2 regions of the Colwellia sp. NW0002-52-1 genome follow, and region 2 is predicted to be linked to the other one. Evidence: riboswitches for the same ligand, from Rfam matches in the RefSeq annotation. Region 2 holds a riboswitch; the other holds the start of a gene.
The links. A riboswitch is a leader RNA that binds a small molecule or an ion and turns the genes downstream of it on or off. The one in region 2 is predicted to bind thiamine pyrophosphate.
Positions count from the first base shown of each region.

Region 1: linked by a shared signal. The riboswitch ahead of thiC (phosphomethylpyrimidine synthase ThiC) and the one ahead of AC27H3_RS04595 (TonB-dependent receptor) in region 2 are both predicted to bind thiamine pyrophosphate.

Region 1 covers NZ_BAAJLU010000001.1:566,183-569,615, reverse strand. Annotated here, with positions in the region: gene thiC (phosphomethylpyrimidine synthase ThiC) at 1-1,473, opposite strand, end outside; TPP riboswitch at 1,567-1,665, opposite strand; gene AC27H3_RS02375 (mechanosensitive ion channel family protein) at 2,028-2,921, shown strand; gene AC27H3_RS02370 (pseudouridine synthase) at 2,949-3,433, shown strand, end outside.
Region 2 covers NZ_BAAJLU010000003.1:85,806-89,238, forward strand. Annotated here, with positions in the region: gene AC27H3_RS04590 (branched-chain amino acid aminotransferase) at 1-913, shown strand, start outside; TPP riboswitch at 1,223-1,336, shown strand; gene AC27H3_RS04595 (TonB-dependent receptor) at 1,475-3,433, shown strand, end outside.

The DNA of each region.
Region 1 (3,433 bases), on a different contig from region 2:
AAGCATGGAACAGCCGTACCAACCAATATTAGCTGCGCCAATACCTGAGGTAATGTGATCATAACCTGGGGCAATATCTGTGGTCAGCGGTCCTAAAGTATAAAAGGGCGCTTCGCCGCAATGCTTAAGTTGCTCTGTCATGTTTTGTTCAATCATATGCAGAGGTACGTGACCAGGGCCTTCGATAATGGTTTGAACATCATGTTTCCAGGCTATTTTTGTTAGCTCACCTAGCGTACGTAATTCAGAAAATTGTGCTTCATCATTGGCGTCGGCAATTGAACCTGGGCGCAATCCATCACCCAAAGAGAAAGAAACATCGTAAGCTTTTAAAATTTCACAGATATCTTCAAAGTGGGTGTAAAGAAAGTTTTCTTTATGATGTGCTAAACACCATTTCGCCATGATTGAACCACCACGCGAAACAATGCCAGTAACACGTTTAGCCGTCATAGGTACATAACGCAGTAATACACCTGCATGAATTGTGAAGTAGTCAACACCTTGTTCAGCTTGTTCAATTAAAGTATCGCGAAATATTTCCCATGTTAGGTCTTCAGCAATACCATTAACTTTTTCTAACGCTTGATAAATAGGTACGGTGCCAATGGGAACAGGAGAGTTACGCAGTATCCATTCACGTGTTTCGTGGATATAACGGCCAGTAGACAGATCCATTACCGTATCAGCTCCCCATTTAGTTGACCAAACGAGTTTTTCTACTTCCTCTTCAATCGAAGAGGTAACTGCTGAGTTGCCGATATTGGCATTTACTTTGATCAGAAAATTTCTGCCGATGATCATAGGTTCAACTTCAGGGTGGTTAATGTTAACCGGGATTATGGCGCGGCCTCTAGCAACTTCATCACGAACAAATTCAGGTGTTATTTGCTCTGGAATGCTGGCGCCAAATGACTGACCTTGATGTTGTTGTAGCAACATCTCGTCTTTAACTTCTTGGCGTTTCATATTTTCGCGAATGGCGATATATTCCATTTCTGGTGTGATAATGCCTTGGCGGGCATAGTGCATTTGCGTAACATTTTTACCTTTTTTAGCCTTACGCACTGTCGGTAAATGCTCAAAACGAATATGGTCTAGACCTTCGTCGGCTAATCGTTGTTGGCTGTAGGTTGAGGTTATTCTGGGTAAAAACTCAACATCGTTACGTGCTTCAATCCAGCTATCACGCAAGCGAGGAATACCTTTATGTACGTCAACATTAACGGCATTGTCAGTATAAACTCCTGAAGTATCGTAAACGCATAACGGTGGGTTTTTCTCATAACTCGGGTTGTTTTCATTGTTACTAATCAAAGTATCAGACAAGGTTATTTCACGCATGCCAACACGGATATCGTGAATTTCTCCGGTGACGTAAACTTTTTCAGAATTTGGAAATGATTGATCAGCAACGTTTTTTAAAAACTCTGTTGCTTGGTTTCGACGCTCGCGTCTTGAAATTGAACTCATGTTCTCTCACCTGTTTTTATTAAATAAAAGTTAGGCGGAGCTGTATGGGGTAGTAACGAGGAATAGCATTCGAGGCAAAATTAAATTTTGCCTGTGCAGCTACTACTTGTTCCCTTCGCAGATGTTAATCTAATCAGGTTCTACGGATCCCGCTTTCGCGATCTCAGCCCTTTGGCACTCCGACAAGTCAAAACGTGTAAGTGTTTTAAACTACTTAAACGTGATTATATTCTAGCTTTAATTTTTAAAAGTAATCAACCTCTATTTTAAATTTCATTTTTAGCTTTTGTAACTTAAGGTTGGTGAACTGCTTAAAGTTTATGTTTTTTAAGTGAATATATTCAGTAGATTACGATTTTTAAGATGCTAACTTAATTTACGAGCTGGTATTTTTTAAAATGTTGAAGTTTTTGGCTTTTGCACTATTTTTTGACATTAAGATTATCAACATTGAAGCACTGATACAGAGATTAATGTTAATAATATTGTAAATTATGCGGTAAATTGTCGTATTATAGACAAACTAAAAAATGAACATTAAATGGAATAAATTTATGGCTGAAGCTAGCCCGGAAGGCAAAACGGAACAGGTGATGAACACGTTAGATCCTGCAAACTTGCTTAAAAACGAAATTGACCAAGTTGGTCGTATCTACAACATAATCGTTGAATTTTTTACTAATTATAGCTTTCAACTTATTGGCGCAATAATTATTCTGATTATTGGTTTCATGTTTGCAGGGAAAATAGCGAACTTGGTGCTTAAAGTATGTGAAAAGCACAAACTTGACGTTACTTTGAGCCGTTTTTTGGCTAATGCCAGTAAAATGGTAATCGTTGTGATGATAGGTATTATTGCACTGGGTAAATTAGGTATCAGTGTAACGCCATTTATTGCCGCTATAGGTGCGATTTCATTAGGGGCTGGTTTAGCTCTGCAAGGGCTTTTATCTAATTATGCGGCTGGCTTTAATATCATCATCATACGACCTTTTGTTGTTGGTGATACCATTCAAGTACAAGGTGTTCGAGGTTTAGTTAAAGAGGTGTTGTTAGCCTACACAATTTTAACGGATGAAGACGATGTAGAAATTACGATTCCCAACAAACATATTGTTGGTGAAGTGCTGCATAACTCGAAACATGACTCACTATTAGAGTTAACCGTTGGTATTGATTATAGTGAAAACCCACTCGAAGTTGTGGCTATGCTTGAAGATGCCCTTGGCAAGTTAGATATCGTCAGTAAAGCTCGTAAGCCTTTGATTGGTATTGATGCTTTCGCTGATAGTTCAATTAACATAGCCGTACGTTTATGGACGCCAACCGAAAACTTATACAGCGCAAAATATGAAGCTTATAAAGAGATTTATCTAACTTTAGATAATGCCAATATTAAAATACCATTTCCTCAACGCGATATTCATCTTATTAAAGATTTGGCTTAATTCGGTGTGGTTTAAGCTTCATTTATTATGGCGTTAAATAAAGCGCGGCTAGATAAGTTTTTAGCACAACATTGTCAGATCAGTCGCAAAAATGTGCGGCTGATGTTGGCTCAAAATAGAGTGTTTATAAACGGCGCTGTAGCGCATGACATTGATGAAATAATTGATAATTTCAGTCATATCTCATTAGATGGCAAAGTGCTGCAAGATAATTCAGCCTATTATATTATGCTGCATAAGCCCACTGGAGTGGTAAGTGCGACTAAAGACTTGCAGCATAAAACCGTAATTGATCTACTTGAATTTCCTTACAAAAACGAACTACATATTGTCGGTAGGCTTGATTTAAATACCTCAGGCTTAGTTTTGATGACTAATGATAGTCGCTGGTCTGAACGATTAACGTTACCAGAAAAAAAAGTGACCAAACGTTATATTGTTACGTTAGCCAATAAGTTGAGTGAAGAGTATGTAACTGCTTTTGCAAATGGTATGTATTTTGCCTTTGAGGA
Region 2 (3,433 bases):
ATTATCACTTGAGCCATCGGCGGCAGTTTTTCATTACAGTCAAGAAATATTTGAAGGTTTAAAAGCATACAGAGATATTAACGGTGGCATTAATTTATTTCGTCCTGAAGAAAATATAAAACGATTTAATCGCTCAGCAAAACGTATGGTTATGCCAGAAGTAGATGAAACTCTACATCTTGACGCTATAAAATCATTAGTAAAAATTGATAAGGCTTGGGTGCCAGATCAAAAGGGTGCCTCTTTATATATTCGACCAACCATGATTGCAACAAGCCCTAAACTTGGCCTTGGAGCTAGTAGTGCATATAGTCACTTTATTATTACAGGACCTGCAGGTAGTTATTTTTCTGGCGGATTAACCCCAATTGCCGTTTTCGTTTCTGACGAATATCGACGTGCTGTAAAAGGTGGTGTAGGTGAAGCTAAAACAGGTGGTAATTATGCTGCAAGTCTTTTAGCTTCTGAAGAAGTGAGCAAAATTGGTTATTCACAGGTGTTGTGGTTAGACGCAGTTAACGGCCAATATATAGAAGAAGTTGGCGCGATGAATATATGCTTTGTTTACGAAGGGAAAAAGATAGTAACCCCTGCGCTAAGCGGTAGTATTTTACCGGGTATAACTAGAGACTCAATTTTAAAACTAGCCCCTACGCTTGGTTATGAAGTAAGTGAACAGAAGTTAGATATAAACGAAATCTTAGCAGATATTGACAGTGGAAAAATAACTGAAGTGTTTGGTTGTGGTACTGCTGCAGTAATATCACCTGTTGGAGAACTTGGTTTTAAAGGTAATAAACATATTATTAATAGTAACCAAACCGGCCCAGTATCTAAGCATTTGTATGATGAATTAACGGGAATTCAATACGGTACGCATGAAGATAAATTCGGCTGGATTCATAAAGTGTAGTGATTAAAATCTAATTTATATTTTCACCTCTGTGTTATTTTTTATGCTCAGAGGTGAGTGTATATTCAAGCGATACAAAACAGTTGCTGTAGTATTACTCGTTATTTCCCTTCGTTATTCCTCACAATTGTTCTTCATAGTTAACCCCCAATTAATCTATAAAACCTCAATATTGCTAAGGCATTTAAGCGACTATTGTAAGATGTGAGTGCGCTAGCATCATTTAACTCAATAGTAGCAACAAGCTGAGTTAATTGTAGCTTTTAAAGTTTTTACTCTGTACTTTCCAGTAAAAATTGTTAGTATGCATACCGAACCAAGGGGTGCCTGATAAATTTTATCGTTTAAATGGCTGAGATGCGAAGCGAACCCTTAGAACCTGAACCGGATAGTACCGGCGTAGGAATGGTTAAGCTCATCGTATTACCATTCTGTATGTTAACTTTTGTTGCCTCGAATTGTGCTTGAGGTATTTGTTAATTATACAGGTTATACACCTTAAGCTATCTTCCCATATGCCGGATCCCATAACGTATTCCTAGTCGAATTTATGAGATCATAATGACATTTATAAAAACACCTGTTGCTTTAGCAATATTCACTAGCCTTGTTGCTCAAACAACATTTGCTGAAGAAACTTCAAATGATATTGCTACACCCGTAACAGAAGTTATCACCATTGATGGTGACTTTCGTGCAACATCACTACAAAAAACTGCAAGCTCTTTATCTGTTATCGCCAGTGAAGAAATTAATGCACGAAACGCACAAAATTTAGAAGAGATTATTGCTCGCACACCGAATGTTAATTTTTCTAGTGGTACGCAACGTGCTCGATATTATCAAATTCGTGGTATTGGTGAACGTAGCCAATTTAAAGAGCCCATTAACCCATCTGTGGGTTTAGTCATTGATGGTATCGATTTTTCAAGTGTTGGTAGCATAGCGTCAACGTTTGACGTTGAACAAGTAGAGGTTTACCGTGGCCCGCAAGGTACACGCTTTGGCGCTAATGCCATGGCGGGTATGATAAATATTACATCAAATAAACCTAGCGATACCTTTGAAGGTAAAGTTAGATTATCTGCTGGTAATTACGATAGTTACAGTGCTGGTTTGGTATTATCAGGGCCGGCAACAAAGAAAGTAAACTATCGTTTGGCGGTTGAGCAGTATAGTAGCGATGGTTTCATCGAGAATGACTTTTTAAATCGTGACGATACTAATAATCGCGATGAATTTACTATGCGTGGTAAGTTGGCTATTCAAGCAACCGACGATTTAACTATTGATATAACGACTTTTGTTGCAGATTTTGATAATGGTTATGATGCGTTCTCACTTGATAATACTCGCCATACATTATCTGACCAACCAGGTTTTGATCGTCAAGACACCAAAGCCCTAGCAACAACGTTTACTTATCAAGGTTTTAACGACTTTACCTTAGAGAGCATTTTTAGCTACGCAGACTCAACTTTAGATTATGGCTATGATGAAGATTGGGCTTTTGTTGGTATACGTCCCGACTGGGAATATAGCTCAGAAGATCAGTATTTTCGTGATAAAACCTCAGCTACAGCTGAGTTAAGAGCTGTGTCAAAGCCTGGTGGAGAAATTTTCAACAAGAGTACCGCTTGGGTAACAGGCCTGTATTTCAAGCAAGAGAAAACTGATTTATTAAGAAAATATACTTACCTTTCTGCTGATTTTACATCAACGTTTGATACCGATAATATTGCCGCATTTGTTCAGTTTGATAGCCAACTTGATAAAAAGCTAAGTCTTACTACAGGTCTTAGGTTAGAGCGCAGAAACTCGGATTACAACGACAGTGAAATTCTAGCGTTTTCACCAAACGATACCATGGTGGGTGGTAAAGTTGTGTTGTCTTATCAAATGGATAAAAATAACCTATTTTACAGTTCCATTAATCGAGGTTACAAGGCTGGTGGTGCTAATACAGAAGGAAGTTTACCCGCTGATTTACGTGAGTTTTCGCCGGAATATTTATGGAACTACGAACTAGGTTATAAAGTAAATTTATTAAATAACCAAGCTTATGTTCGCAGCGCTATTTTCTACATGGACAGAGACGATATGCAAGTGCGTACCTCTTCTTTAGCGTTACGGGAAGATGGTAGTACAGACTTTGTTTCATATTTAGGTAATGCCGCAACAGGGACCAACTTTGGTTTAGAGCTAGAAGCTGGCTGGCAGATCACACCTGAACTTGAATTTTATGGCGCTTTAGGGCTGTTAGATACTGAATATAAAGGTTTTATCGATTCAGATGGTAACGATAAATCCGGTGACGAACAAGCGCATGCGCCAAGTTATCAATTCAACCTTGGTTTGAATTATCAACTGTCTGATCATTTACTATTAAATATTTCAGTTGACGGTAAAGATGAGTTTCTATTTTCTGACACCCATCAAGAAAAGTCGGAAGCTATTGAGATTGTAAATTTATCTCTTAGTTACACTAAAGATGATTGGCAAGTAAAATTATGGGCACGT